DNA from 4 places in the Arthrobacter sp. U41 genome. Region 1 is predicted to be linked to each of the others. Evidence: riboswitches for the same ligand, from Rfam matches in the RefSeq annotation. Region 1 holds a riboswitch; each other region holds the start of a gene.

Region 1 (7,167 bases):
TGCCTGCTGCTGGCGATGCTCGCGGCCCGGGGCGTCTCCGAACTGCGCAACATCTACGTGATCGAACGCGGCTACGAGGATCTGGCCGAGCGGCTCAACACTATCGGCGCGAAGATCGAGTATTTCCAAGACTGAATCCGCTGAATCCGCTGAATCCGCTGAATCGGCTGAATCGGCTGAATCCGCTGGGCACGTCTCAGGCAACGCGGGGTCAGATAGCGCCCATCCGGGGGCTCTGCGTGGGCGCTATCTGACCCCGCGTTGTTGAGCTTTTCGGCGGAACCTGACGCACAATAGATTCATGCGGACCTTCGGCGTGGAGGAAGAACTGCTCATTGTGGATCCCGAGACCGGGATGCTGCTTGCCCTCGCCGATGTCATGATCCCCAGCCTGGTCCCGTCCGGGCAGGCCGCCGATCCGGCCGACCCGGCCTGGCAGCAGGTCCATGAGGACTCCGACTTCAGCTTCGAGCTCAAGCTCGAACAGATTGAAACCCAGACGCGGCCGTGCCTGGACTACACCGAACTGCTCCGCCAGCTCCGGCAGGGCCGGGCCCTCGCCGACCGCGCCGCCCGGGTGCATGGCGGCCGGGTCGCCGCCCTCGCCACCTCGCCGCACGGCTCCGCCACGCACCTGACGCCGAAGCAGCGCTATGTGACCATGCAGCGGCGCTTCGGGCTCACGGTCCGGAACCAGCTGACCTGCGGGCTCCACGTCCACACGTTCGTGGAGTCCCCGGAGGAGGGCGTGGCGGTGATGGACCGGATCCGGGACAAGCTCGCCGTGCTGATCGCCCTCAGCGCGAACTCCCCCTACTGGAACGGCGCGGAGACAGGGTTCGAAAGCTACCGTACGCAGGCGTGGAACCGCTGGCCTGGCTCGGGTCCGACGATGATCTTCGGCAGCCTTCCGGTGTACCGGAGGGTAGTGACCCGGCTGGTGGAAAGCGGCGTCCTGATGGACGAGGGGATGATCTATTTCGACTCGCGGCTGTGCCGGCATCATCCCACCGTGGAGGTGCGGGTCGCCGATGTCTGCCTGCGGGCCGAGGACGCGGCGGTGATCGCCGTGCTGGTGCGGGCGCTGGTGGAGTCGGCGTCCCGGGAATGGAACGACGGCATCGATCCCGCCCCGGTGCCGACGCTGCTGCTGCGGATGGCAGCCTGGCAGGCCAGCAACTGCGGGCTGCGCGGGCAGCTGCTGGACTTCGGAACCTTTACCCCAGCCCCGGCCGCGGACGTGGTCCAGGCGCTGGTGGACTTCCTGGCCCCCGTGCTGGAGGAACAGGGTGAGCTGGACCTGGTGCGTGAGGGCGTCGGCCGGATCCTGGCGGAGGGCACCGGTTCGCAGCTGCAACGGGCACCGTTCCGGTCCGGCGGGCTGGCCGCCGTCGTCGAACACGCCGTCGAAGTGACCATGCGGGGAGCCGCCATCGGGGACCCTGCCGACGAGGGCTCGTCCCTGGGCCGGGTCCGCCGGGGCTGACCTCCCAGCCGGCGTACCGGACCGGCCCTAGCTAGACCTGCTTGAGCGCCTGGCCGAGGTCGCGGATCAGGTCCTCGACGTCCTCAAGGCCCACGGAGAGGCGCACCACGCCGTCACTGAGCCCGATCGCCGCGCGCCCCTCGGGCCCCATGGCGCGGTGGGTCGTGGTCGCGGGGTGGGTGACGAGGGACTTCGAATCGCCCAGGTTGTTGGAGATGTCGATGATCCGCAGCGCATCCAGCAGCGCGAAGGCCGCTTCCTTCGCCGAACGCCCGGCCGACGGGGAGAGCTCGAAGGTCAGCACCGTGCCGCCGGCCTTCATCTGCCGCGCGGCCAGTTCGAACTGCGGATGGGACGGCAGCAGCGGGTACTTGACCCAGCTGACAGCGGGCTGCTCCTCAAGCCATCCGGCCAGCCGCAGCGCGGAGGCGGAGGAATGGTTCACCCGCAGGGCCATCGTCTCCAGCCCCTTGGTCAGCACCCACGCGTTGAAGGCCGAGAGCGCCGGGCCGGTGTGGCGCATCAGCTGCTTGACCGGGCCCCCGATGAACTCCTTCGTGCCCAGGATCGCGCCGCCAAGCACCCGGCCCTGGCCGTCGATGTGCTTCGTCCCGGAATACACGATCACATCCGCACCGAAGTCCCCGCAGCGCTGCAGCAGGGGAGTGGCAAAGACATTGTCGACGACGACCGTCGCCCCGGCGGCGTGCGCCAGTTCGCTCACGGCCGCGATGTCCACGATTTCCTGCATCGGGTTCGACGGCGACTCGAAGAAGACCGCCGTCGTGGGTTCCGAGAGCGCCGACCGCCACTGCTCCAGGTCCGGGCCGTCCACGAAGACCGTCTCCACACCCCAGCGGGGAAGGATTTCGTTGAGGATCACGAAGCAGGAGCCGAACAGTGAACGGGCCGCGACCACACGGTCGCCGGCGGCCAGCAGGGCGCCGAGGGCGGTGAAGACCGCGGACATCCCCGAGGCGGTGGCGAAACATGCCTCGGTGCCTTCGAGCAGCCGGAGCCGTTCCTGGAAGGTGGCCACCGAGGGGTTGCCGTAGCGGGAGTACACGAAGCGCTCGTCCTCGCCGGTGAACGCCCGCTCCGCGGCGGCCGCGGATTCGTAGACGAAGCCGGAGTTCAGGAAGATCGGCTCGGACGTTTCCTGGAAAGCGGTGCGGTCGAGTCCGCCGCGGACAGCCTGGGTGTCGGCGCTCCAGCCGGCGGCGTCAGGGTTGAAGCTCACTTAGTGCTTTCCGGACTGGGTGGGAAGGCCGCGGTTCTTCCAGCCGTTGACAGTGCGCTCGCCGTCGCGGTCCGGTTCGCCTTCGAAACCTTCGAGGACGTTATAGGAGGTGTAGCCGGCCTCCGTCGCGGCGACCGCAGCGGCGATGGAACGGGCACCCGAACGGCACAGGAACACCAGCTCGTTGCCTTCGGCGCCGGCGGCCTGCTGTTTCAGCTGCGCAACGAACTGCGAATTGGGGATGCCTCCGGCAAGATTCCACTGGATGAAGAGCGGATCGTTCCGTTTCCCGCCTGCGGGGGCGGTGTCCGGGGTGCCGATGTGGGCCCATTCGCCCTCGGTGCGGACGTCCACCAGGATGGCGCCGTCCTCGAGCTTGGCCCAGGCCTGCTGCGGGGTGAGGTCCCCGGCGTAGCTCACGCGTGGCCCTCGCCGTCGAACTCAAGATCATCCACGGCGTTGGCGACGGCGGCGTCGGCGCTGGCGATTGCCGCCGGCAGCACGACGGCCTGGGCCACGATGACGCTGCCGCCGTTGAATGTGGCTGCCGGGCTGCCGTGCAGCACGTAGCCGTCGGCCAGGGCGGCCGAGACGCGCTCGCAGAAGGCGCGGTCATCGGGGCCGGTGAACAGGCGGTACGCCAGTTTCTCCTCGGCGGACCCGTGGAGTGCGGGGGACGGGGCTGGTGCTGTACCGGGGACAGCGGGGGCGGACGCGTCAGGCATGACGGATCTCCTTCTTTCACGCTTGCAGCTCGAATGGTCGATATGCCGAGTATTCACCTGAGGCACCCCGCCGCGAAAGGGAGGGTTGCCGACCGGCCAGTCAGGGCTTGGCGCCGGTTCTCATTACTCACCAAAAAACGTAACACCTCCGACGCCGGCCCGCAGACCCGCCGTCGTCATGTTAGGTAACGGGACCAACTGCAACGCGGGGTCACGTAGCGCCCATCCGGGGCCTCCGGACGGGCGCAAAGTGACCCCGCGTTGTGGTCGGCGTTGTGGTCGGCGTTGGGGTGGGTGCGGGGCGGGACTACTCGATGGTGGCGTAGAGCGCGTTCAGTTCCGCCGTGAGTTGCCGGCGCAGCTCCGGCGTGCCGATTTCCTTGCCGTCGATGTGGTTGACGGGCGCCAGCAGCCGGATGCTGGAGATCAGCCACACGGCGTCGGCGTCGTACAGGTCATGGGGTTCCAGCGGGCCGTAGCCCAGCTCCCAGCCGGCGGCCTTGGCCGCAGTGAACAGGGCTCCCTGCGAGGTGCCGGGGAGGATCCCGCTGTCGAGCTGGGGCGTGATGAGCCGGCGGACGGTGCGGACCCCGCCGGCCCCGTCGTCGGAGGTTTCCAGGTGCGCGAGCAGAACGGTCGACGTCGGACCCTCCAGGACCCGGCCGTCCGCGGAGGTGAAGATGACGTCGTCCGCGCCCTGGCGGTGCGCGTAGCGCAGGGCCGCCATGTTGACGGCGTAGGAGAGGGTCTTGGCGCCCATCAGCAGCCACGGGGCCCGTTCCCCGACATCGCTGTCATAGCCGCGGTCCAGCAGGATGACGTCGACGCCGGTCTCGCGCTGGCGTCTCCCGGTGGGGCCGGGGGCGGAGGCCTGGACCCAGCAGGTGGGCCCGGCCGCCCCCTCGACGCCGCGGGTCACGAGGAGCTTGACCACCAGTTCGTCGTCGTTGACGGCCGCGGCGCTGGGCGCATGCTGGCGCCGGTATTCGCTGATCGCCGTTGCGATGGCCCGGCGCCAGGCGCCCTCCGCGGGGATGTCGAGCTCCAGCAGCCGGGCGGACCCGGCCAGCCGGTCCAGGTGTGCCTGGAGCTTGCGGGGCTGGCCGCCCACTGCCAGCAGCGACTCGAAGACGCCGTCGCCGCGGGTGGCGCCCTGGTCCGTCGCCATCAGCTGCGGCTTGGTCGCATCGGCCAGCCGGCCGTCGTCGAAGGCGGGATCCAGGAAGACCAGCACCGGGACGGGGGCGGGAAGGGCAGGAGAAGTCATGGCTTCAGCTTAGTGCGGCAGGCCGCGGGATAGGATTTGAAGATTGCCCGTTCCGGAACTATTCCGCGGGTCTGGAACTTGAGGGGTTCGCCTGTGCTGTGGCCATTTTCCCTGGCGGAAACACTTCCGTCCTGGGTGATCCTGATTCTGACTGTGGTTGACCTCGCCATCCGGGTGCTGGCCCTCGGTATCATCCCCGGAAACCGCCGTCCCACCACGGCCATGGCCTGGCTGTTGATCATCTTCTTTGTTCCGGCCGTGGGCCTGGTCCTCTTCCTGCTCTTCGGCAATTTCCGGCTCTCCCGCAAGCGCCGGTCGCAGCAGGATGCGGTGAACGCCCGGGTGCGCGCCGGCGCCTCGGAACTGGCGATGCTGGAAAGCAGCTACGAGGGCCCGGAATGGGTGTCCTCCGCGGCGGAACTGAACAAGACCCTGGGCTCCCTTCCCATGGTGGACGGCAACCACGTGGAGCTCCTGCCCGGTTACCCGGACTCGATCAAGGCCATGGCGGCCGCCGTCCGTGAAGCTGAATCCTTCGTCAACGCGGAGTTCTACATCATGAGCTCGGACCACATCACGGACGATCTGCTGACCGCGATGGAGGAAGCCGCAGAGCGCGGCGTCGAAGTCCGCCTGCTGTTCGACCACCTGGGGACGCTGCGCATCAAGGGCTACCGCAGGCTCATTGCCCGGCTCAAGGCCAGCAAGATCCGCTGGCGGCCCATGTTGCCGCTGAACCCGCTGCAGGGGCAGTGGCGCCGGCCGGACCTGCGCAACCACCGCAAGATCATGGTGATCGACGGCGAGGTCGCCTTCACCGGTTCGCAGAACCTGATCGAGCCCTCCTACAACAACCCGCGTCACCGCAAAGTGGGCCGCGAATGGGTCGAGCTGATGGCGTGCCTGCGCGGGCCGATCGTCACCACGCTCAACGTCGTCTTCGCCACCGACTGGCTCAGCGAAACCGACGAGTCCCTGGAAGGCCAGCTCGCGCACCGGCCCGAACTGCACGCCGGCAACATCACGGCGCAGGTGGTGCCCAGCGGCCCCGGCTTCATCACCGAAAACAACCTGCGGCTCTTCAACACGCTGATCTACTCGGCGCAGCGCAAAATCTCGATCTGCAGCCCCTACTTCGTCCCGGATGATTCCCTGCTGTATGCGGTGACGACGGCGGCGCAGCGCGGCGTGGACGTCGAACTCTTCGTCTCGGAAAAGGGCGACCAGTTCCTGGTCCACCACGCCCAGCAGTCCTACTACGAGGCGCTGCTGGAGGCCGGGGTGCGGATCTACCTGTACCAGGCGCCGTTTGTGCTGCACGCCAAGCACTTCACCATTGACAACGACGTGGCCGTGCTGGGCTCCAGCAACATGGACATGCGCTCCTTCTCGCTGAACCTGGAAGTCTCGGTGATGCTCCTGGGCGAGGACATCGTGCGGCGCATCAGCGCTGTTGAGGATGCCTACCGGGCGATCTCGAAGGAACTGATCCTTGAGGACTGGATGAAGCGGCCGATGGGCGTCAAATACGTCGACAACGTGGCACGGCTGACGGCCACTCTGCAGTAGCCGCAGGCGCGCGGGTGTGCGCCTGCGGCGGCCCGCGCGGCCGGCGTCAGCCGGCGGGGAACTCCGCGCCGAGCGCCGACAGGACCCCGAAGGCCTTGGTCCGGATTTCCTCGTACTCCTCCTGCGGGGAGGAATCCGCTGTAATCGCGCCGCCAACGCCGAGGCTGAGTCCCGCGCGGCCGCCGGCCTGCTCGGTGCGGACGAGGGTCCGGATCGCGACGGCCAGGTCGGTCGCGCCATTGAGCGAGAAATAGCCGATCGCGCCGGAGTACACACCCCGGGGCGCGCCCTCCAGCCGGTCCAGGATGGCCATGGTGCTGACCTTCGGGGCGCCGGTCATGGACCCGGCAGGGAAACAGGCCGCGACGGCCTCGGCCCGGGGCATCCCGGGCCTGAGCCGGGCATCGATGGTGCTCACCATCTGGTGCACCGTGGCGTAGCTTTCGATCGCGCAGAGCCGGCTGACCGACACCGAGCCGGGCACGGCGAAGTGACTCAGGTCGTTGCGCAGCAGGTCCACGATCATGATGTTCTCGGCGCGGTCCTTCGGCGAGGATTCGAGCTCCTGCCGCAGCAGCGCGTCCCGGGCGGGATCGGCGTCCCGGTGCCGGGTGCCCTTGATCGGCTCGGCGCGCATCCCGCCGTCGGCCGCGATCCGCAGGAAACGCTCCGGCGAGGTGCTCGCCACGGTGAGCTCCCCGAACCGCAGGTAGCTGGCGAACGGGGCGGGATTCCGCCGGCGCAGTGCCAGGTAGGCCTCCCGCGGGTCCAGGGCGGCGGCGGGAAGCTCTGCGGTCAGTGCGGTGGTCAGGCAGACCTCGTAGGTGTTGCCCTCGGTGATCTCGTACTGGGCCTCGGTGATTTTGGACTTGTAGGAGAC
Region 2 (7,167 bases), 1.1 Mb from region 1:
GGGCGAGCTGCCAGTCCTCGATGGTGTCCGAGTTCGACTGCAGCGGCTCGCGCTGCCGCTTGCGGTACAGGTTGATGTAGGTGTTCGTCAGGATGCGGTAGAGCCAGGCTTTCAGGTTGGTGCCCGGCTTGTACTGGTGGAAGGCCGAGAACGCCTTCGTGTACGCCTCCTGGACCAGGTCCTCGGCATCAGCGGGATTCCGGGCCATCCTCATGGCTGCGGAGTACAGCTGGTCCACGTACTGCATGGCGTCGCGTTCGAACCGTACCCGGCGTTCCTCCGTGGTTTCAGTCGTCACGTCCAGCGCCTGCCCGTCCACAATCGTCTCCTGGGCGGCGGCATCCTGCACCGTGTCCGTGGCGTCGGACGCCCGCGCCACTCCCGGTTCCGGGGCAGGGTCTGAAAGTGCGCCGGCGGGGCCGGTAGCAGGTGACTTGGCGGGCGTGGCGCCGTTTCCGGCTACCTCATGCATGGCCGCAACGGCCGGATCCAGGGTGCTCATTGCCTTCAAGTCTACTGTTAGGCTCCGTCGGGTGCCCGTCACTGCCGGCACCGTTCCGTCCCGCAGGGCAGCGGTCCACGACTCCGCCGGATCTGCCGGGAGTTTCCCCATGTCCTTGAGGCGAATGTCCGTTACGGGAATGTCCTTCACCAGTATCAAATCTCCGCCTTCCTGCGCCACGGCGGGGCGCTCCAGCCGGGCCACTGTGTTCCAGCCCGCTGTCCGGGCTGTTCAGAACCAAAATCCGGCCGCATTTAAACAGCCGGGACCTGTCATTCACAACCCGGCCCGGCAGGCAAATATTCCGCAAAAGTGCAAGACTAGAACCGGTTCTCCCGCATTGATTCCGCGGTTCGTCCACCCAGGAGGAAATTCATGTCGTTTGTCCGCTTTCTCGCCCGGCCCATGCTCGCATCCAGTTTCGTCCTTGCCGGCATGGACAAGCTAAAGAATGCGGATGACACTGCCACGCAGCTCTCACCCCTGCTGCGGCGCGCGGCTGAATCGCTGCCGTTCCAGACCAACGAGAAGGTCCTGGCCCGCGTTATCGGCGGCACCCAGGTCGGAGCCGGCGTGCTTTTCGCGCTCGGCAAGTCGGCACGCCTCGCCGCTACCATCCTGGCCGTCATCTCGGCGCTCAACGGTTACGTCGAATGGCGCAGCGCGGACATCAGCTCCAAGGACGGCCGTGACGCCCGGCGCAAGCAGCTACTCAAGAACGTCTCCCTGACCGGCGGGGTCCTGCTCGCCGCCGTCGACACAAACGGCCGGCCCAGCCTGGCCTGGCGCGCCGAGCACCTCGCCGCGGACGCCAAGAAGAACGCAGGCCACCTCGCCGCCGATGTCCGGAAGACCACCGGCAAGCAGCTGAAGAAGGCCGACAAGGCTGTGCGCAAGGCCGTAGACCACACCGTCGGAGCCTAAGACAACAATGACAGGCGCCACCCCCGCAGCAGCCCGCCCCGTTCCGGCCGACAGCGTTCCGCCCTGGCGGGCGCCGTTCGCCGTTCGGCCCGTCGACGCAACGGTCACCGTTCCGGGATCGAAGTCCCTGACCAACAGGTACCTGGTGCTGGCCGCCCTCGCCGACGGGCCCTCGCGGTTGCGTGCCCCCCTGCATTCCCGCGATTCGGCCCTGATGATCGAGGCGCTGCGGCAGCTGGGGGCGACTATCACGGAAGTTCCGGGCGACGGCGCCTTCGGCCCTGACCTGGCCATCACGCCCATCAGCCTGGATGCCCCGGAGGCGCGGTCCGCTGTCGATTGCGGGCTGGCCGGGACGGTGATGCGGTTCGTCCCTCCCGTCGCGGCCCTGCGCCGCGGAGTAACACTGTTCGACGGCGATCCGCACGCCCGGAACCGCCCGATGGGTCCCATCATCGCGGCGCTGACCGGGCTGGGCGTCGCCGTCAGCGCACCCGGCGGCGGACCGGCGTCCTCGCTGCCGTTTGCGGTCGAGGGCACGGGCGAAGTCCGGGGCGGCCACCTCGTCATTGACGCCAGTGCTTCCTCGCAGTTTGTCTCGGCGCTGCTCCTGGCCGGAGCCCGATTCACGGGGGGACTGCACCTCGAGCACGTAGGCAAGCCCGTCCCCAGCCTGGACCACATCAACATGACGGTCGCCGTGCTCCGCGGCGCCGGTGTCGCCGTGGACGATTCCCGCCCGAACCACTGGGTCGTCTCCCCCGGGGCCATCCGCGCCTTTGACCTCAGGATCGAACAGGACCTCTCCAACGCCGGGCCGTTCCTCGCAGCGGCGCTGGCCACCCGCGGCACGGTCCGGATCCCCAATTGGCCGGCCAGGACCACCCAGGTCGGCGATCTGTGGCGCGGCATCCTGACCACCATGGGTGCCACCGTCACGCTCACCGACGGCACCCTGACCGTCACCGGCGGCCCGGAGATCAAGGGCGCGGACTTCGACGAGACCAGCGAACTCGCCCCCACGGTCGCCGCCCTCTGCGCCCTCGCCAGCGGCCCCTCGCGGCTGGGCGGCATCGCCCACCTCCGCGGCCACGAAACAGACCGGCTGGCCGCCCTCGTGGCGGAGATCAACCGCCTGGGCGGCGACGCGGAGGAAACCTCCGACGGTCTCATCATCCGGCCCGCGCCACTGCACGGCGGGGTCGTCCACAGCTACGCCGACCACCGTATGGCCACGGCAGGTGCCATCCTGGGCCTGGCCGTCCCCGGCATCGAGGTCGAGGACATTGCGACCACAGCCAAGACGATGCCGGACTTCCCGCGGCTGTGGGAATCCATGCTCGCCCAGGGCGCCGGCGGAAGTGCAGCCCCCGCAGACGCCATCCCCGCAAAGAAGGACGCCGCCGGTGGCACGCAGCACTGACTCCTGGGACGAATCCGACGTCCGGATCCGGCCCAACAAGAAGGGCACCCGGCCCCGCACCAAGGACCGACCTAGCTACGACGACGCCGTGACCGGGCGGATCATCACCGTTGACCGGGGACGCTACACCGCCGTCGTCGCCGAGGGCACGCCCGAGGAGCGCAAAATCATCGCCGCCCGGGCCCGGGAGCTGCGCCGCAACCCCGTCGTGGCCGGCGACTTTGTCTCGCTCGTCGGGGATGTCACCGGCGAGCCCGACACCCTGGCCCGTCTGGTCAGGATCCAGGACCGCAAGACCCTGCTGCGGCGCAGTGCCGATGACACGGACCCGATCGAGCGCGCCGTCGTCGCCAATGCCGACCAGCTGGTGATCGTGGTGGCAGCTGCCAATCCGGAGCCCAGGACCGGGTTCATCGACCGCGCCCTTGTGGCCGCGTACGACGCCGGGATCGAGCCGCTGCTGCTGGTCACCAAGGCCGACGTCAAGGATCCCGCGGAGCTCCTCGCCAATTACCAGCACCTCGCCTTCCCCGTGATCATCTCCAAGACGGCGGACTCCGCAGCCTCCGGCATCGATGCCCGCTCGGACGACGGGTTGTCCGCCCGGCTGGACAAGGACGCCGTCTCCCAGCTGCGCGCCTACCTGGACGGGAAGGTCACCGTCATGCTGGGCCATTCCGGCGTCGGCAAGTCCACCATGGTCAATGCGCTGACCGGCGCCGAGCGCGCCACCGGCGGTGTCAACGCCGTCACAGGGCGCGGACGCCACACGTCATCCTCGGCGCTAGCCCTGAAGGTCAACGACGCCCCCGCAGGCAGCTGGATCATCGACACCCCCGGCATCCGCTCCTTCGGCCTGGCCCACGTGGACCCCGACCGGATCCTGCACTCCTTCCCGGACCTTGAACCCGGAACCGACGCCTGCGAGCGGGGCTGCAAGCACGACTCCAGCGCCGTCAACTGCGGCGTGGACGCCTGGGTGGCCGCCGGCCACGCGGGCGAATCCGGCCCGGCCCGGCTCAGCTCGCTGCGCCGCCTGTTGGGGACGGACCCGCGGATGGAAGCACAGGACGTCAAGGAGCTGGGCACCGTCTCCTGAGCGGGCAATCGGGGCGCGGATCGCCCTGTGCCGGGCCGCCTCCGGCGGCGCAGCCACCCGGCCTCCCGCCAGGGCGCCCGCTTTGGCGGTAGTTTGGAACCATGAGTCAACCCGCTTCGAGCTACAACGATGACCTGCGCCTTGCCCATGTACTGGCAGATTCCGTAGATTCCCAGACCATGAGCCGCTTCAAGGCACTCGACCTTCGGGTCGAGACGAAGCCGGACCTGACGCCGGTGACGGACGCCGACAAGTCCGTCGAGGAAGCCATCCGCGGCCAGCTGTCCCGCTCCCGGCCGCGCGACGCCGTCCTGGGCGAGGAGTTCGGCAGTTCCGGCCACGGCTCCCGCCGCTGGATCATCGACCCGATCGACGGGACCAAGAACTTCGTCCGCGGCGTCCCCGTCTGGGCCACGCTGATCGCCCTCGTCGACGAGGGCGAGCCGGTCGTCGGCGTCGTGAGCGCCCCGGCACTGGGGAAACGCTGGTGGGCTGCCAAGGGCGCCGGCGCCTACATGGGTCGGTCGCTGGCCGCCGCCACCCGGCTGAAGGTCTCCAACGTCTCCAAGCTCGCGGACGCCTCGCTGTCCTACTCCAGTCTGGGCGGCTGGAAGCAGCGCGGCAACCTCGATGAGTTCCTGGGCCTGACCGAGGAAGTCTGGCGCACCCGCGCCTACGGCGACTTCTGGTCCTACTGCCTCGTGGCCGAAGGCGCCGTCGACATCGCCTGCGAGCCTGAACTGAACCTCTACGATATGGCCGCCCTGGTTCCGATCGTCACGGAGGCCGGCGGACGCTTCACCTCCCTCGAAGGAGAGGACGGCCCCTTCGGCGGCAACGCCCTCGCCACCAACTCCATCCTGCACTCGGAGGTCCTCAAACGCCTCAACCCGGGGCTGGACGACCTGCTCTAGGCCCTGGCGGCGGCCGTTTCGACCGCACCTCCCGGAGCCGTGCCGTAATAAAGCGCTTCACATAAGGGCCCTGTCTTTTCCGCTCCCGCACGGATGTCCTAGGCTCGAAGCAGGTCACGAGTGCCAGCGCTAAACCCCGGTTTGCTGGCCGGCAACCCTCCATTCGCGGTGGGGTGCCCCGGGTGACGACCTGGCCGGTCCGGAACGGACCCGGCAAGCGCGGATCCCCGGTGCGTGGGGTCCTTTTCGAGCGAGGTCCCATGACGACTGCCACTTTTCCTGCCACTGCCGAACTGCCGTCCGGCGCCGGCCAGACCCTCCACGAGGCGAGGTTCGCCGTCGCCCGCCGGCCCCTGGCCGCGGTGACCGGCGCCGAGATCCAGGCCCCCCTCATTCAGGGCGGCAGCGTCCGCTACGCCAACCTGGATTACGGCGCCTCGGCCCCTGCCCTGTCCGTGGTTTCGGCGTACCTCAACGAGATCCTGCCGTACTACGCCAGTGTCCACCGCGGCGCCGGTTATGCCTCCCAGATCAGCACCTCGGTCTACGAGAACGCCCGCAGCATTGTCCGGGATTTCGTCGGCGGCCGCCCGGACGATTCGGTGATTTTCACCCGGAACACCACCGATTCCCTGAACCTGCTGGCGGGCTGCCTGCCGGTCGCCGACGGGTCCCACACCGGCGAGGTGCTCTATCTCGACATCGAACACCATGCCAACCTCCTGCCGTGGCAGAGCGTGCCGCACCGCAGCGTCATCGCCGCTCCCACCCTGGCCGCGACGCTGGAACTGCTCCGCGGGGAACTCGCTTACGGCGGCGTCAGCCTGCTCGCCGTGACCGGCGCCTCCAACGTCACCGGAGAGATCCTGCCGATCCGGGCCCTGGCCGCCCTGGCCCACGAATTCGGCGCCCGGATCGTCGTCGACGCCGCGCAACTGGCGCCGCATCGGCGGATCAATATCGCGGCGGACGGCATCGACTATCTCGCCTTTTCCGGGCACAAGCTCTACGCACCGTTCGGCGCCGGAGTGCTTGTCGGCCGTCCCGACTGGCTCGACGCCGGCACACCGCACCTGGCCGGCGGCGGAGCCGTCCAGGATGCCCGGATCGACACGGTCAGCTGGACCACCGGTCCTGCCCGGCACGAGGGCGGTTCCCCCAATGTCCTTGGCGCCGCCGCCCTGGCCCGCGCCACCCAGGTGATTGCCGACCTTGACGCGGAACAGTGGCACGCGCACGAAAACGCCATCCGGTCCTTCCTCGTCGAGGGCCTGGCCCGGATCGACGGCGTCAGGGTGCACCAGATCTTCTCGGATAGTGCTTCCTTCGATGCGCCCGCAGGCACCGGGCCGGGCACCGGCACAATCGGCGTCGTCAACTTCTCGCTGGAGGGCTACGACGCGGGCCTGGTGGCGGCCTACCTGTCGGCCGAACACGGCATCGGTCTGCGCGACGGCCGCTTCTGCGCGCACCCCCTGCTCCGGCGGCTCGGGCTGCCCTCCGGATCGCTGCGGGCCAGCTTCGGCCTGGGTTCCCGGCTGGAGGACGCCGAGCGGCTGCTCGCCGGAATCCAGGACCTGCGCCGGACCGGCCTCGGCTGGGACTATGTGGTGGACGCCGGACGCTGGGTGCCGTCCAACGACACCCGCAGCTACCCGCACTGGGCTCCCAACACACCCGGCACCGCCGGCGCCGCGCCCTGCACGCTGGACTGATGGCCCGGCGGGGGCAAAGCCAAGGAAACGCGGCCCGTGCTTCGTGCGGTAAATTCGGAAGGTACCCATCCGGACCTGCCTAAGGAGAACGCACGTGGCACGCGGCGGACCCAAACTGCACCAGGAGCGGCGCCAGAAGCTGGGGCAGAGCTTCCGGGACGGCGGGGAACACTACGAACGCGTCCGCCCGGGCTACCCCGCTGACTCGGCCGACTGGCTGATTCCCGCCGGCGCGAAGGACGCCGCGGACGTCGGCGCCGGAACCGGGAAGTTCACGGCGCTGCTGGTGGCACGCGGCCTGCACACGGTGGCCGTGGACCCTTCCGCCGACATGCTGGAACAGCTGCGCAGGACACTGCCGGGCGTCACCGCCGTCGAGGGTACCGCCGAGGACACCGGGCTGCCCGCCGAAGCTTTCGACCTCGTGACCGTCGCGCAGGCTTGGCACTGGTGCGATCCCCTCCTGGCCAGCACGGAGATCGCCCGGATCCTCCGCCCCCACGGCGTGCTGGGGCTGATCTGGAATCAGCTGGACACGTCCGTTCCCTGGGTGCACCGGCTCTCGCGGATCATGCATGCCGGCGATGTCC
Region 3 (7,167 bases), 1.7 Mb from region 1:
GACGCCCGTATGACTCCCCGCGTTAAACGCCTGTCCCGGCACCCGCGCCACAAGGGCGGGGATGCCGGGTGCCGGGAGCTCGCTCAGGCGGTTTTGGCCGCGCGGAATCCGGCGTCAAGGTCGGCGAGGATGTCATCGATGTGCTCCAGGCCCACGGAGAGCCGCACGAGGCCGGGGTTCACGCCGGCCACGGTCTGCTGTTCGGCCGTCAACTGGCTGTGGGTGGTCGACGCCGGGTGGATGACGAGGGAGCGCACGTCGCCGATGTTCGCCACGTGCGAGTGCAGTTCAAGGGCGTCGACGAAGCGCTTTCCGGCCTCGGCTCCCCCGGCGATGTTGAAGGAAACGACGGCGCCGGTCCCCTGGGGACCGTACTTGCGTCCGCGCTCGTACCAGGGGCTGGAGGGCAGCCCGGCGTAGGCGACGGATGCGACGTCGTCCCTGGCCTCGAGCCATCCGGCGACCTTGATGGCGTTCGCGACATGCCGCTCCATGCGCAGGCTCAGCGTCTCGATGCCCTGGGCGATGAGGAAGGCGTTGAACGGGGACACCGCCGATCCGAGGTCGCGCAGGAGCTGGACGCGGGCCTTGAGGATGTAGGCGAGGTTGGCGCCGAGGGCCCCGTCCGCGCCAAGGTCCCGGGCGTAGACCAGGCCGTTGTAGGTGGGGTCGGGGGTGTTGAAACCGGGGAAGCGCGCCGGGTCCTTGCCGAAATCGAAGTTGCCGGAGTCCACGATCACACCCGCGATTGCGGCCCCGTGGCCGCCGAGGTACTTCGTGGCCGAGTGCACCACGATGTCCGCACCCCACTCGATCGGCCGGATCAGGTACGGGGTGGAGAGGGTGTTGTCCACGATCAGCGGGACCCCGGCCTCGTGCGCCACCGCCGAGATGCCCTCGATGTCCAGCACGTCCTGGCGGGGGTTCGAGACGACCTCGCCGAAGAACAGCTTGGTGTTGGGCTGCACGGCCTCACGCCACTGTGCCAGGTTGTCGGGGTCCGCCACGAAGGTGACGGAGATGCCGAACTTCTTCAGCGTATGCGCCAGCAGGTTGTAGGTGCCGCCGTAGAGGCTGGGGCTGGCCACCACGTGGTCGCCGGCCTCGGCGACGTTGAGGATCGCGAAGGTTTCCGCGGCCTGGCCGGAGCTCAGCAGCAGTGCCGCGAGCCCGCCTTCCAGGCTGGCCACGCGCTGCTCCACCGCGTCCTGGGTGGGGTTGCCGATCCGGGTGTAGATGGGAGCCAGTTCGGCCAGGGCGAAGCGGTTGGCGGCGCTCTCGGCGCTGGGGAAGACGAACGACGTCGTCTGGTAGATCGGCAGCGAGCGGGCGCCGGTGGCGCTGTCCGGCTCCTGGCCGGCATGGATCTGGCGGGTTTCGAAGGACCAGGCATTGGACATCGGGACACTCCTCGAGATACCGGGCACAGGCAACCCGGGGCTCGTTGGCCCGGGCCGGCGCTGGCGCCGCGCTTGCCTTCCGGCGGGTGCCGGACGGCCAGGTCCTCACCCGGGGCACCCCACCGCGATACGAGGGTTGCCGGCCAGCAAGCCGGGGCTGTGTGCTGGCACTCATGACCTTGCCCCCAGTCTAGGAACCGGTTCATGGCTGTGGATAGCTTTGTGACGAAGATGAAGTGGGGCGGCCGGCGGGGGCGATGGGGCCCCTGCCGTCCCCCGTTGACTGCCGTTGACAAGGAACGATGCTGGTCCCGGGGCCGTGACATCGGAGATCCCACCACGGTAAGGGGCACCTAAGCTGAGAGCCCCATCACAAAGTGCCAAGATGAAGGCATGCGCATGGATCACGTCTCTTACGCCTGTGAACAAGATGGCCTCGCTGCCACCACCGAACGAATTGCGTCTGCCCTCGGCGTCGAAGCCGTGAAGGGCGGAGTACACCCCAGATTCGGGACCCGCAACATGATTATCCCGCTCGCGGGACACAAATACCTCGAGGTCGTGGAGGTCCTGAACCACCCGGCCTCGGACAAGGCACCCTTCGGCCAGGCCGTCCGTGCACGCTCCGAAGCAGGCGGCGGCTGGATGGGCTGGTGCGTCGAAGTGGACGACCTGGCCCCGTTTGAGGAACGCCTTGGCCGGTCCGCCGTCAGCGGCAACCGCAAGTTCCCCGACGGCCGCGAACTGGTCTGGAAGCAGATCGGCATCCTCGGGCTCATCGCCGATCCCCAGGTCCCGTACATGCTCAAGTGGGAAGGCGATCCGGAACTCCACCCGTCGAAGGCCTACGAGAGCAACGTCAAGATGTCCGCCCTCACGATCGCCGGCTCGGCCGAGCGGGTCACCGAATGGCTCGGTGTTCCGGTCGAAAAGCCGCTCGAAGACGTGGCCGTGAACTGGCTCGCTCCCCGCGGGACACCCGGTATCCTCTCCGTCACGTTCGAGACGGCCTCCGGCGCCGTCACGATCTAGCACTCCACCGCCCCACACTTCGGCCGCCATCAGCGGGTGCCAACGACGTCACCCACCGATGGCGGCCGAAATCTTCTAATACAGGCGACGCGGGGTCACTTCGCGCCCATCCGGAGCCTCCGGATGGGCGCGAAGTGACCCCGCGTTGCGTTGTGCACATTCAGCCCAGGCCGATGGCCTTGCCGAAGAGGCTGAAGCCCACGAAGGCCACGATGTCCAGCACCGAGTGGGCGATCACCAGCGGCATCACCCGCCGGGTTTTGGTGTAGGCCAGCGCGAAGATAACGCCCATGACGGCGTTACCGATGAACGGCCCGAAGCCCTGGTAGAGGTGGTAGCTGCCGCGCAGCATCGAACTGGCGAAGATCGCCAGCGGCAGGCTCCAGCCGAACTTGCCGAGCCGGTCCAGCAGGTAGCCCACCACGATCACCTCCTCGACAATCCCGTGCCGGATCGCGGAGAGCACCAGCACCGGCACTGTCCACCAGTAGGCGTCCAGCGCACTGGGGATAATCGCCGTCGTGATGCCGAGCGCACGGCCTGCGGCATAGAGGCCCAGCGACGGGATGCCGATCAGAGCCGCCAGGCCGAACCCCTGCAGCAGGTCCCTGCCGGGGCGGGCAAAATTGAATCCCAGTTTCCGGAACGCGCTGACGCCGTGGCCGCTGCTTCCGGACGCCCGGTGTTCGGTCAGGAAATAGATCACCAGGACCACCGGCACCAGGGCGAAAACGATATCCAGCAGCTGGTAGGTGAGGTCGAAGTATTCGCGGCTGCTTTGCGAACGGTTCAGGGTGGAGGTCCCCTCCGCCAGCGGCGCCCGGGTCATCTTGTCCAGCAACTGAACGACCGAATACACGGCGGACTGCCCCAGGGACAGGCCCAGGACGATCCAGATTTCTATCCGCAAGCGGCGGCGGGAGGGAACCAGCATGTTCCTATCTTGCCCGGTCTTGTCTTGCCCTGCCTTACAGGCGTTGCCGCCTATGCTTGGGGTTTATGAGTGCGCCCGGGAAAATCATCATGATCCGGCACGGCCAGTCCGCCGCCAACGCCGACACCTCGATCTATAACCGGGTGCCCGATTACCGGATCCCGCTCACCGACCTCGGCATGGAGCAGGCGCGGGCCGCCGGCGAGCAGGTTCGGCGGCTGCTGGACGGCCGCCAGGTCTGTGTGTATGTCTCCCCGTACCTGCGTGCCTACCAGACGCTTGAGGCGCTCAACCTCGGCCCGCTGATCGAGCGGGTGATCGAGGAGCCGCGGCTCCGGGAGCAGGACTGGGCCAACTTCCAGATCGCCGGTGAGATCGAGGACCAGAAGGAACTCCGCAACGCCTACGGCCACTTCTTCTACCGCTTCCGCGAAGGTGAGTCCGGCTCCGATGTCTATGACCGGATCTCCTCCTTCATGGAGACCCTGCACCGCCACTGGTCCAAACCGAGCTACGCCCCGAACGCCCTGTTTGTCACCCACGGGCTCACCATGCGGCTGTTCTGCATGCGCTGGTTCCACTGGTCCGTGGAGTACTTCGAGTCCCTGAACAACCCGGACAACGCCGAGGTCCGCACCCTGTACCGCACCCTGGACGGCAAGTACGAGCTGGACAAGCCGTTCAGCCAGTGGGAGGACCGGCGGGTCGATGAGACGGTGCTGGACGCCCCGCCGATGTTCTTCTGACCGTCAGCGGGCGCGGACGCCCGCGCGCCAGACGGCGTGGGTGAGCGGGATGCCGGGCCGGTAGGCCAGGTGGGTGGCCGAGGGCGCGTTCAGCAGGTGCAGGTCCGCGCGGTGGCCGACGGCGATCGAGCCGACGGCGCGTTCGCCGTCGGCGTCCTTCCCGGACTCCCGGCCCAGGGCCAGGGCGCCGCCGTAGGTCGCGGCGCGCACGGCCTCGTGGACGCTGAGGCGCATCTGGAGCACGGCGGTGGTGACGCAGAACGCCATCGAGCTGGTGTAGGAGGTGCCTGGGTTGCAGTTGGAGGCCAGCGCCACCTGCACGCCGGCGTCGAGCAGTTCCCGGCCCGGTGCCAGCGGCTGGCGGGTGGACAGATCGCAGGCCGGCAGGCACGTGGCCACGGTGCCGCGCCCGGTGCCGGACTCCGCGTCCCAGCCGGACCAGCTGGCCGCGAGGGCACCGACGTCGGCGGCCGAGAGGTAATTCACGTGGTCCACGCTGGCCGCACCGAATTCCACCGCCAGCCGGACTCCGGGTCCTTCACCGAGCTGGTTGCCGTGCACGCGCAGGCCCAGCCCGGCATCCCGGCAGGCCTGGAGCACGCGGCGGGACTGCTCCTCGGTGAAGGCGCCCCGCTCGCAGAAAACATCGGCCCAGCGCACGAACGGCCGCACGGCGGCGAGCATGGGACCGCAGACCAGGTCCGTGTACTGCTCGGCCTCGATCCCCGCAGGCACCAGGTGGGCGCCGAGGTAGGTGACCTCGTCAACCACCGTGGAGGCGATCCGGGCGCTGCGGGCTTCGTTTTCGACGTCCAGGCCGTAGCCGGTCTTGGTCTCGAGGTAGGTGGTGCCCTGCGACACGGCCTCCGCCACCCGGCCCATGGCGAGCCGGGTGAGGTCGAAGTCACCCGTGGCCCGGGTGGCGCCGGTCGTCACGGCGATCCCGCCCGCGCTGTAGCTCTGCCCCGCCATCCGGGCCTCGAACTCGGCGGTCCGGTCGCCGGCGAAGATGAGGTGGGTGTGGGAATCGACCCAGCCCGGGAGCAGGGCGCGGCCGCCGGCATCGACCGACTCGTCGGCGGCCGGCGCGTCCGCCGCCGGCCCGAGCCAGGCGATCCGTTCACCCTCGACCAGCACCGCCGCGTTTTTCAGGACGCGGTGTTCCCGGTCCTGGGTCATCAGCTCGGCGATGTTGGTGATCAGGGTGCTCATGGGTCCATTCTTCAGCGCCGGATGGACCAGCGCGTCGCCGCCAGCGTCTCCGCTGTCCGGGATGCCGGACCGGCCGCCGGTGGAGCGGCATTGGCGGCTCCCTGGCCGGCGAGGATGAGTCCGGCAGCCAGTTCGGCGATGCCGGAGGAGGTCTGGAAGCCGTAACCGCCCTGGCCGGCGAGCCAGAAGAATCCGCGGGCCTCGGCGTCGAATCCCACCACCGGGACGCCGTCGGCGGCTTCGGTCCGCAGCCCGGTCCAGGACTGGCGGACGCCGCGGATGCCCAGGGTGGTGACAGCGTTGAGCCGGGCGACGAGTGCCTCGATGTCGTCCGGGTGCGGCTGCGCGTCCTCGGGTCCGCTCGGCACGGACTCGGAGGGCGAGATGAGGACCTGCTGGCCGTCGCGCCGGAAGTAGAACGACTCGTCCGCTGCGGCCACCATGGGGCTGCTCTCCGGGAGGGGATGGTCGACGTCGACAATCGCCGCGGTGCGCCGGTACGGCTGCAACTGGACCTTCTCGACGCCGCTAAGCACGGCCAGCTCGTCGGCCCAGGCGCCGGCGGCGTTGACCACGACGGCGGACTGGAAGCCTTCCTGCCCGGCGCCGAGTTCCCAGCCGGAGCCGAGGCGCTGGGCCGAGTGGACGCGGGCGCCGGTGATGATATCCACGCCGCCGGCTTCGGCGCGGCGGCGGTGGTCCTCGAGCAGCAGGGGCGCGTCGCAGGCGAAGGAACCGGTGTCCAGGCCGGCGGCGGTGAAGGCATCCGGGCGCAGCGCCGGGCAGAGCTCCACGGCCTCGGCGTGGCTGATCGGCTTCATCTGGCCGCTGGCCTTGTCCCGGACGGCGGCCTCGTCGCCGACCAGCATGAAGCTGCGCGGTGAGAGCACGTGTTCCGCCCGGGCGGCGTCCTGGGCGGCGATCAGTTCGAGGGTCCGGAGGGTGAGCTCCTGGACCACGGGAGGGCCGTAGCTGGGAATCAGTTGCCGGGCCGAGCGCGCCGAGGCGTGGTAGGCCAGGGACTGCTCGGCCTCCACCAGGGCGACGCTGCACTTCCCGGCGAGGGCTGAGGCAAGGGACAGGCCGGCGACACCGCCGCCGACAATCACGACATCGTAATTAGCTGACATGGTCCCATCCTTGCAGACGGAAACGGTTGCTGCGCCGTTTGTGGCACCGCAACCTCGGATCCGGCCCTGCTTAGCCCCCGACGGCTGCCCGGCTGCGCACGAAGGCCTGCACACACGCCTCCACGTCCTCGGCGCTGTGCGCCGCGGAGAGCTGGACGCGGATCCGCGCGGCGCCCCTGGGCACCACCGGGTAGCTGAACGCGGTGACGAAGACGCCGTTGTGCAGCATGGCATCCGCCACCTTGGCGGCCATCACGGCATCGCCGAACATGACCGGGACGATCGCGTGCTCGCCCGGGAGCAGCTCGAAGCCCTCCTCGGTCATCCGGCTCCGGAACAGCCCGGCGTTGGTGAAGAGCCTGCTGCGCAGTTCGCCGGAGTTCTCCACGAGGTCCAGGGCCGTGAGTGTCGCCGCGACGATGGCCGGGGCCAGCGAGTTGGAGAACAGGTACGGGCGGGCCTTCTGGCGGAGCATGGCGACGACTTCGCGGCGGCCGGAGACGTAGCCGCCGGAGGCCCCGCCCAGGGCCTTGCCGAAGGTGCCGGTGTAGATATCCACGCGCTCCGAGACCCCGGCGTGCTCCGGGGTGCCCGCCCCGCTGGCGCCCATAAAGCCGACGGCATGGGAGTCGTCCACCATGACCATGGCATCGTATTTTTCCGCCAGATCACAGATCGCTTCCAGCGGGGCGAGGAAACCGTCCATCGAGAAG
Region 4 (7,167 bases), 850 kb from region 1:
GCGGAGCCGTCAACGGACGGAGCAGCCGGAACGGCGGGGACGGCCGGAACGGCCGGCTCGGCGGGAAGCTCGGGGGTCGCCGGAACCGCAGGGGTTGCCGGGACGGCGGGGGTTACTTCAGCCTGCTGGGTGTTCGAAACCTGGGCCGCGTTGGCCAGGCCGATGCCAGAGAATCCTCCGACGGCGAGAATCGCGGCGCTGACGGCAATCTTGGTGGTCGTGCTAACACTCTTCATAGGTAAGGTACATCCTTTGTTTTTGTGTGAAGGCCGGCTGAGGCCCTGTCGGGGCTGTCACCAGCCCGCGCTTTCGGTGGAAGGCTGGTCGGCGCCGCATGGGGGGCGCGGCGCCGGCCTGCACTTGCAGTGGAAGGCCGGCCGGGTTCTGGTGGGGGTCCATCCTCCGGCGGCGCTTACAAAGGAGTAATCGCTGGGGTGCCCCGAAAGGTTACGCATCGGGCGGAAGTTTCTTTTCCCCGGCTGGTCCGGCTCTGCGCGGGGGCCGAAACAGCCCATAACGAGAACGGCGGCGGGCCACCTTTGCAGGTGACCCGCCGCCGTCGTGCGTCAGCAGTTGGTGGTTCAGTCGTTGATCAGGTCGTTGATCACGATCGTCTGGTCGCGGTCCGGGCCGACGCCGATCGCCGAGAAGCGCGTGCCGGAGAGCTTCTCAAGTGCCAGCACGTAGTTCTTGGCGTTCTCCGGAAGGTCGTCCAGGGTGCGGGCGCCGGTGATGTCCTCGGTCCAGCCTTCGAAGTACTCGAAGATGGGCTTGGCGTGGTGGAATTCGGTCTGGGTCATCGGCATTTCGTCGTGCCGGACGCCGTCGACGTCATAGGCCACGCAGACCGGGATCTGCTCGATGCCCGTGAGCACGTCCAGCTTGGTGACGAAGTAGTCCGTGAAGCCGTTGACGCGGGAGGCGTGCCGCGCCAGCACGGCGTCGTACCAGCCGCAGCGGCGGGGCCGGCCGGTGTTGACGCCGAACTCGCCGCCGGTCTTCTGCAGGTACATACCCATGTCGTCGAACAGTTCCGTGGGGAAAGGACCTGCGCCCACGCGGGTGGTGTACGCCTTGATGATGCCGATGGAGCGCGAGATGCGGGTGGGGCCGATGCCCGAGCCCACGGAGGCGCCGCCGGCGGTCGGGTTCGAGGAGGTCACGAAGGGGTAGGTGCCGTGGTCGACGTCCAGGAACGTGGCCTGGCCGCCCTCCATGAGGACCACCTTGCCCTCGTCCAGCGCGGTGTTCAGGACATAGGTGCTGTCGATGACCAGCGGGCGGAGGCGCTCGGCGAAGGACAGGAAGTACTCCACGATCTCATCCACCTCGATGTCGCGGCGGTTGTAGACCTTGACCAGGAGTTCGTTCTTCTGGCGCAGCGAGCCTTCGACCTTCTGGCGCAGGATGGAGGCGTCAAAGACGTCCTGGACGCGGATGCCGAGGCGGGCCACCTTGTCCATGTAGGCCGGGCCGATGCCGCGTCCGGTGGTGCCGATGGCGCGGCTGCCGAGGAACCGCTCGGTGACCTTGTCCAGGACCTGGTGGTAGGGCGCCACGAGGTGGGCGTTGGCGGAGACCCGCAGCTTGGAGGTGTCCGCGCCGCGCGCTTCCAGGCCGTCGATCTCCTGGAACAGCGCCTCGAGGTTCACCACGCAGCCGTTGCCGATAATCGGAACCGCGTTGGGGCTCAGGATGCCGGCCGGAAGGAGCTTGAGCTCATACTTCTCACCGCCTACGACGACGGTGTGCCCGGCATTGTTGCCGCCGTTGGGCTTGACGACGTAGTCGACGCGGCCACCAAGCAGGTCAGTGGCTTTACCTTTGCCTTCGTCGCCCCATTGGGCTCCGACGATCACGATTGCTGGCATGGGATCCTCCCCCATTCGTTCGGGCCGAATTCCGTGTGGTTCACCAGGGTGTTCACCGGAGCTCAGCGCCGTTCATGAGAATGCCCCGAATCTACCGCTGTGCTCTTACCATCAACGCCAGAGTCCGGGGCTCTTACCACCCAAGTTTAGCCGATAGCGGTGGCGGCGACTCATTTGACCATCCAATGGACTTCCCGGTGGACTTCCCGCAGGCTGCGCCGGCGACCGGTGTCCAGCCTGCGGGAACATCGGCGTCAGGGCTTGCGCGGGGTCTCTTGGTGGAATTAAGTAAGAGTTGACCATCCCGAGCGGCCGAGGGACCTGAACCGTTGACGCCGCAGCAACCCTGCCGGACACTGCCCTGTGACGGCAAAGGTGCTACCGCCAGGACCGATGGAAAGGAAGCACCCCATGCTCCAGAACACCGACCATATCCGCGCCACCCACGCCGGTTCGCTGCCCCGCACCCCCGAGCTCATCGCCGCGAACGAGGCCAAGGAAGCGGACGGCATCACCCCCGAGTTCCTGGACCTGCTGGAAACCTCCGTGGTGGAGATCGTGCAGCGCCAGAAAGACCTCGGCATCGAGATCGCCAACGACGGCGAATACGGGCACACCATGTCCAGCTCGGTGGACTACGGAGCCTGGTGGAACTACTCGTTCAGCCGGCTCGGCGGGCTCGTGCCCACGGACGTGGACCGCTGGGCGGACGCCGCGGTGCACCGCTCAAGCCCCGGGAACATCGTGCTGACCTCCTTCCCGGACCGGCGCGACCGGCAGAAGTTCAACGATGCCTACAACGATCCGTCCTCCGGGATCCTGGCGCACCGCAAGAGCGTCACGCAGCCGAAGATCGCGGGCCCGCTGCACTACACCGGTCAGGCGCTCGTCGGCTCGGACATCGCCAACCTCAAGACCGGGATGGCCGCCGCCGGGCTGTCCGAGGGCTTCGTGGCCTCCCTGTCCCCCGGCTCCTGCGCCCGCGTCGCCAACGAGTACTACAAGACGGACGAGGAGCTCCTCTACGCCTGCGCCGACGCCATGCGCGAGGAATACAAGGCCATCATCGACGCCGGGCTCACGGTCCAGCTCGACGACCCCTCGCTGGCCGAAAGCTGGGACCAGATCAACCCGGAACCGAGCCTGGCCGACTACCTCAAGTTCATCCAGCTCAGGGTCGAGGCCACAAACTGGGCCCTGCGCGACCTCCCCCAGGAACAGATCCGGCTGCACGTCTGCTGGGGCTCCTGGCACGGCCCGCACACCACGGACATCCCCTTCGCGGACATCATCGACTCCGTCCTGCAGGTCAACGCGGGCGGCTACTCGTTCGAGGCCGCCAACGTCCGCCACGAGCATGAATGGCGCGTCTGGGAGGACACTAAGCTCCCGGACGGAAAAGTCATCATCCCCGGCGTCGTCTCCCACGCCACCAACGTCGTCGAGCACCCGGACCTGGTCGCTGACCGGATCGTACGCTTCGCCCAATTGGTGGGCCGGGAAAATGTGATTGCCTCCACAGACTGCGGTCTCGGCGGCCGGGTGCACCCCCAAATCGCCTTTGCCAAGCTGGAATCCCTGGGTGAAGGCGCCCGCCGCGCCACCGCGCGGCTCTGGTAGGAGGCCTCCGGCCGACCCGGCATTTCGCAGGGCTTGATAGACTAATAAGGATCGACCAGGAATCGGTCCACACCACATTTTCAAACCACACCGTATTCGGCGTGCCCCCGGACGGTCTGGCAGCTTCACCAATCCCGCAGGAGACTCAGCAATATATGACAGCCTTGGCCACTGAAAATTCCCGCGAACAGCTTCTGAGCCGCCGCTACGAACCTAGCGTCGCGGCCGTCAACGAGTTGTGCGACACGCTGCAGGCAACCAAAGCTGGCATGAATGTCCCGTATGTGGATCCGATGCACGACGTGGACGAGTGCCGCATCATCAGCCTCTTCTCCAACATCGGAACCGAGGACGAGTCGGGTTTCATCACTGCCGGTGACGAGGAAGCCGCCACCCGCCTGCTCGGCGTCCAGTGGAAGCTGGGCCTGCGCCCCGAGTACGTAATGCCGTGGAACGTTCACCCCTGGTACGTCCCGGGCGAGCCCAACGGCAAGTTCACGCCGGACCAGATTTCCGCCGGCCTGAAGCCGCTGCTGAAGTTCCTCGCCGTGGTGCCCCGCGCCTCCGTGATTGTGGCCCACGGCACCGAGGCCAACCGCCTCGCCAACCTGCTCCTGAAGACCGAGGTGCCCATGATCTGGCGCCGCGGCCTCAAGACCTACAAGGTCCGCTCGCTCAGCGGCCGCGCCTTCGCCGGCACGCCTGCCCGCCAGGAGCAGTACCTCGACGAAATGGGCACCGTTTACGCGGACGCCATGGCCCGCACCGGCCTCGCCAAGACCAGCTAGTTCCGCCACCGTTACACGACGGCGGACGCCCACCTTCCGGTGGACGTCCGCCGTCGCCGTTTAAACCCAACGCGGGGTCACTTCCGGCCCGTCCCAAGGGTTGGAATGGGCCGGAAGTGACCCCGCGTTGCATGTTGGTGGTGGCTGGTTAGCGCTTCTCGGCTTCGATGGCTGCCTTGGCGGTGGGATCGGAGTCATGAAGGAACTTCTCGATCCGCTCCGGCTCCGCAGCCTCGACGATCGCCGCGGAGGCGCGGCCCAGTGAATACAGGGCACGCAGGAAGCCGCGGTTGGGTTCGTGCTCCCACGGGATGGGCCCGACGCCCCGCCAGCCGTTGCGGCGCAGCGAATCCAGGCCGCGGTGATAGCCGACGCGGGAGTAAGCGTAGGAGTCGATGGTCCGGCCTTCCTTCCACGCTTCCTCGGCCAGAACGGCCCAGAGCAGCGAGGAAGTCGGGTGGCTTTCCACCAGGTCCAGGGCTTCCTGGCCCGCATCCAGCGCCGCGTAGACCTCGGTCTCGGCGGGCAGGAGCGTGGGCTCAGGACCCATCAGGTTCTTGCGGAATTCGTCCGACATGCCTTAGAACGTCTTGCCGGTCGAGCCGAGCTGCTGGGCAGCCTCGACGACGCGTGCCGCGAGGCCCGCTTCGGCGGAGGCGCCCCAGACCCGGGGATCGTACAGCTTCTTGTTCCCGACCTCGCCATCGACCTTCAGGACGCCGTCGTAGTTGCGGAACATGTGGTCCGCGACGGGGCGGGTGTACGCGTACTGGGTGTCGGTGTCGATGTTCATTTTGATCACGCCGTAGGAGACGGCGTCGGCGATCTCCTTTTCGGAGGAGCCCGAACCGCCGTGGAAGACCAGGTCGAACGGGTTGGCCTTGCCGATCTTGGCACCGACCTGCTCCTGGATGTCCTTGAGAATCTCCGGGCGCAGCTTGACGCCGCCGGGCTTGTAGACGCCGTGCACGTTGCCGAAGGTCAGCGCCGTGATGTAGCGGCCGTTCTCACCCGAGCCGAGAGCCTCGATGGTGGCCAGGGCGTCCTCAACGGTCGTGTACAGCTTGTCGTTGATGGCGTTCTCGACGCCGTCTTCCTCGCCGCCGACGGTGCCGATCTCGACCTCGAGGATCATCTTCGCGGCAGCGGTGCGCTCCAGCAGTTCCCGGGCGATGCGGAGGTTCTCCGGGAGCGTCTCGGCCGAGCCGTCCCACATGTGGGAGCTGAAGAGCGGGTTGCGGCCGGCCTTGACCTCGGCTTCGGAGGCTGCCAGCAGCGGCAGCACGAAGCCCTCGAGCTTGTCCTTGGGGCAGTGGTCGGTGTGCAGGGCGATGTTGACGCCGTAGTTCTTGGCGACTTCGCGGGCAAACGCGGCGAAGCCGAGCGAGCCGGCAACCATGTCCTTGGTGGAGGCTCCGGACCAGTACGCGGCGCCGCCGGTGGAGACCTGGACGATGCCGTCGGACTCGGCCTCGGCGAAGCCGCGGAGGGCTGCGTTAAGGGTCTGGGAGGAGGTGACGTTGACGGCCGGGAATGCGAAGCCGCCCGTCTTAGCGCGGTCGATCATCTCGGAGTAGATCTCTGGGGTTGCAATGGGCATGCTGACTCCTAAAGTGAATTTCGTCTGCGGGCTGGGTTGACCCTGGAGTGAACCTCGTCGGCTAGGAACCATCCTAGCCATTCCTGCGCCGGGCAGTGTCTCCGGTCACTCGGGACCTGTAATACTCGCGCCGGCATCGCCGCCTCGGATGCGCGGCGGAGGCGCGGCGCCGCGGCTGACCTACCCCGGGAGCTGGTTGAAGACGTGGCGGCGGATCCAGGCGTGCATCGCGATGGCTGCGGCCGAGGCGGCGTTGATCGAGCGGGTGGAACCGAACTGCTCGATCGACAAGGTGTCCACTGCCGCTTCGTGGACCTCGGGGGACAGTCCCGGGCCTTCCTGGCCGAACACCAGCACACAGTTTTTGGGCAGTTCGTAGGTCTCCAGCGGGACGGAGTCCGGGAAGATGTCGATGCCGATGATCGCCAGGCCCTCCCCCTGCGCCCAGCTGACGAAGTCCGCGACGGTCGGGTGGTGGCGGATGTGCTGGTACCGGTCGGTGACCATGGCCCCGCGGCGGTTCCACCGGCGTCGTCCGATGATGTGCACTTCCTTGGCCAGGAAGGCGTTGGCGCTGCGCACCACGGTGCCGATGTTCATGTCGTGCTGCCAGTTTTCGATCGCGATATGGAAATTGTGGCGCCTCGAGTCCAGGTCCGCCACGATCGCCTCGTGTTTCCAGTAGCGGTACTTGTCCAGCACGTTGCGGCGGTCCCCGTCCGCCAGAAGGTCCGGGTCCCAGTGGTCATCCTCCGGCAGTTCGCCTTCCCAGGGCCCGACGCCGACCTCCGCCTTGGGCTCTGCCTCGGCCGCGGTCCCGTCCACTGCCCCGGCGGCCTCCCCGCCCTCTGTCGCGGTCAAGGCGCCGGAAGGGGTTTCGCTGGGTATCTCGGGTTCAGTCACGCCTCAACATTAGACTGGGACTGGCATCGGCACATTATCGGCGGAGGACACCATGGCGGAGCAGCAGTCAGAGCACAGGGACAACCCGGACCAGGTGCGTTCATCAAAATCGGTGTACCGCAGCGGCCAGGAGATCGAGTGCTGGCTGACCGACATGGACGGGGTCCTGGTCCACGAAAACCAGCCCATCCCGGGCGCCGCTGAACTCATCCAGCGCTGGGTGGACACCTCCAAGCGCTTCCTCGTCCTGACCAACAACTCCATCTTCACTCCCCGGGACCTCGCCGCACGGCTGAAGAGCTCGGGGCTGGAAATCCCCGAGGAGAACATCTGGACCTCGGCCCTGGCCACCGCCCAGTTCCTCAAGGACCAGGTCCACGGCTCG

Evidence for each region. A riboswitch is a leader RNA that binds a small molecule or an ion and turns the genes downstream of it on or off. The one in region 1 is predicted to bind S-adenosylmethionine.
Region 2: it holds a riboswitch for S-adenosylmethionine, as region 1 does, so the genes downstream of both, ASPU41_RS19255 (aminotransferase class V-fold PLP-dependent enzyme) here and ASPU41_RS04385 (DUF1737 domain-containing protein) in region 1, are expected to answer to the same signal.
Region 3: it holds a riboswitch for S-adenosylmethionine, as region 1 does, so the genes downstream of both, ASPU41_RS11880 (bifunctional o-acetylhomoserine/o-acetylserine sulfhydrylase) here and ASPU41_RS04385 (DUF1737 domain-containing protein) in region 1, are expected to answer to the same signal.
Region 4: it holds a riboswitch for S-adenosylmethionine, as region 1 does, so the genes downstream of both, ASPU41_RS08280 (cobalamin-independent methionine synthase II family protein) here and ASPU41_RS04385 (DUF1737 domain-containing protein) in region 1, are expected to answer to the same signal.

Annotation. Positions count from the first base shown of each region.
Region 1 is NZ_CP015732.1:923,736-930,902, reverse strand. It holds gene ASPU41_RS04405 (UDP-N-acetylglucosamine 1-carboxyvinyltransferase) at 1-135, shown strand, start outside; gene ASPU41_RS04400 (glutamate--cysteine ligase 2) at 302-1,486, shown strand; gene ASPU41_RS04395 (O-succinylhomoserine sulfhydrylase) at 1,518-2,726, opposite strand; gene ASPU41_RS04390 (rhodanese-like domain-containing protein) at 2,727-3,146, opposite strand; gene ASPU41_RS04385 (DUF1737 domain-containing protein) at 3,143-3,451, opposite strand; SAM riboswitch class IV at 3,465-3,579, opposite strand; gene ASPU41_RS04380 (aminodeoxychorismate lyase) at 3,759-4,718, opposite strand; gene cls (cardiolipin synthase) at 4,812-6,287, shown strand; gene ASPU41_RS04370 (chorismate-binding protein) at 6,334-7,167, opposite strand, start outside.
Region 2 is NZ_CP015732.1:4,219,531-4,226,697, forward strand. It holds gene ASPU41_RS19230 (sigma-70 family RNA polymerase sigma factor) at 1-502, opposite strand, end outside; gene ASPU41_RS19235 (DoxX family protein) at 878-1,426, shown strand; gene aroA (3-phosphoshikimate 1-carboxyvinyltransferase) at 1,434-2,849, shown strand; gene rsgA (ribosome small subunit-dependent GTPase A) at 2,833-3,948, shown strand; gene hisN (histidinol-phosphatase) at 4,050-4,862, shown strand; SAM riboswitch class IV at 4,975-5,088, shown strand; gene ASPU41_RS19255 (aminotransferase class V-fold PLP-dependent enzyme) at 5,123-6,577, shown strand; gene ASPU41_RS19260 (class I SAM-dependent methyltransferase) at 6,672-7,167, shown strand, end outside.
Region 3 is NZ_CP015732.1:2,608,805-2,615,971, reverse strand. It holds gene ASPU41_RS11880 (bifunctional o-acetylhomoserine/o-acetylserine sulfhydrylase) at 84-1,400, opposite strand; SAM riboswitch class IV at 1,464-1,579, opposite strand; gene ASPU41_RS11875 (VOC family protein) at 1,794-2,432, shown strand; gene ASPU41_RS11870 (CPBP family intramembrane glutamic endopeptidase) at 2,593-3,366, opposite strand; gene ASPU41_RS11865 (histidine phosphatase family protein) at 3,432-4,112, shown strand; gene hutI (imidazolonepropionase) at 4,116-5,324, opposite strand; gene ASPU41_RS11855 (NAD(P)/FAD-dependent oxidoreductase) at 5,336-6,454, opposite strand; gene ASPU41_RS11850 (glycine C-acetyltransferase) at 6,525-7,167, opposite strand, start outside.
Region 4 is NZ_CP015732.1:1,770,845-1,778,011, reverse strand. It holds gene ASPU41_RS22610 (hypothetical protein) at 1-236, opposite strand, end outside; gene ASPU41_RS08285 (adenylosuccinate synthase) at 582-1,871, opposite strand; SAM riboswitch class I at 2,168-2,271, shown strand; gene ASPU41_RS08280 (cobalamin-independent methionine synthase II family protein) at 2,283-3,491, shown strand; gene ASPU41_RS08275 (uracil-DNA glycosylase) at 3,647-4,279, shown strand; gene ASPU41_RS08270 (DUF3151 domain-containing protein) at 4,428-4,856, opposite strand; gene fbaA (class II fructose-bisphosphate aldolase) at 4,860-5,879, opposite strand; gene ASPU41_RS08260 (TrmH family RNA methyltransferase) at 6,060-6,704, opposite strand; gene ASPU41_RS08255 (HAD-IIA family hydrolase) at 6,835-7,167, shown strand, end outside.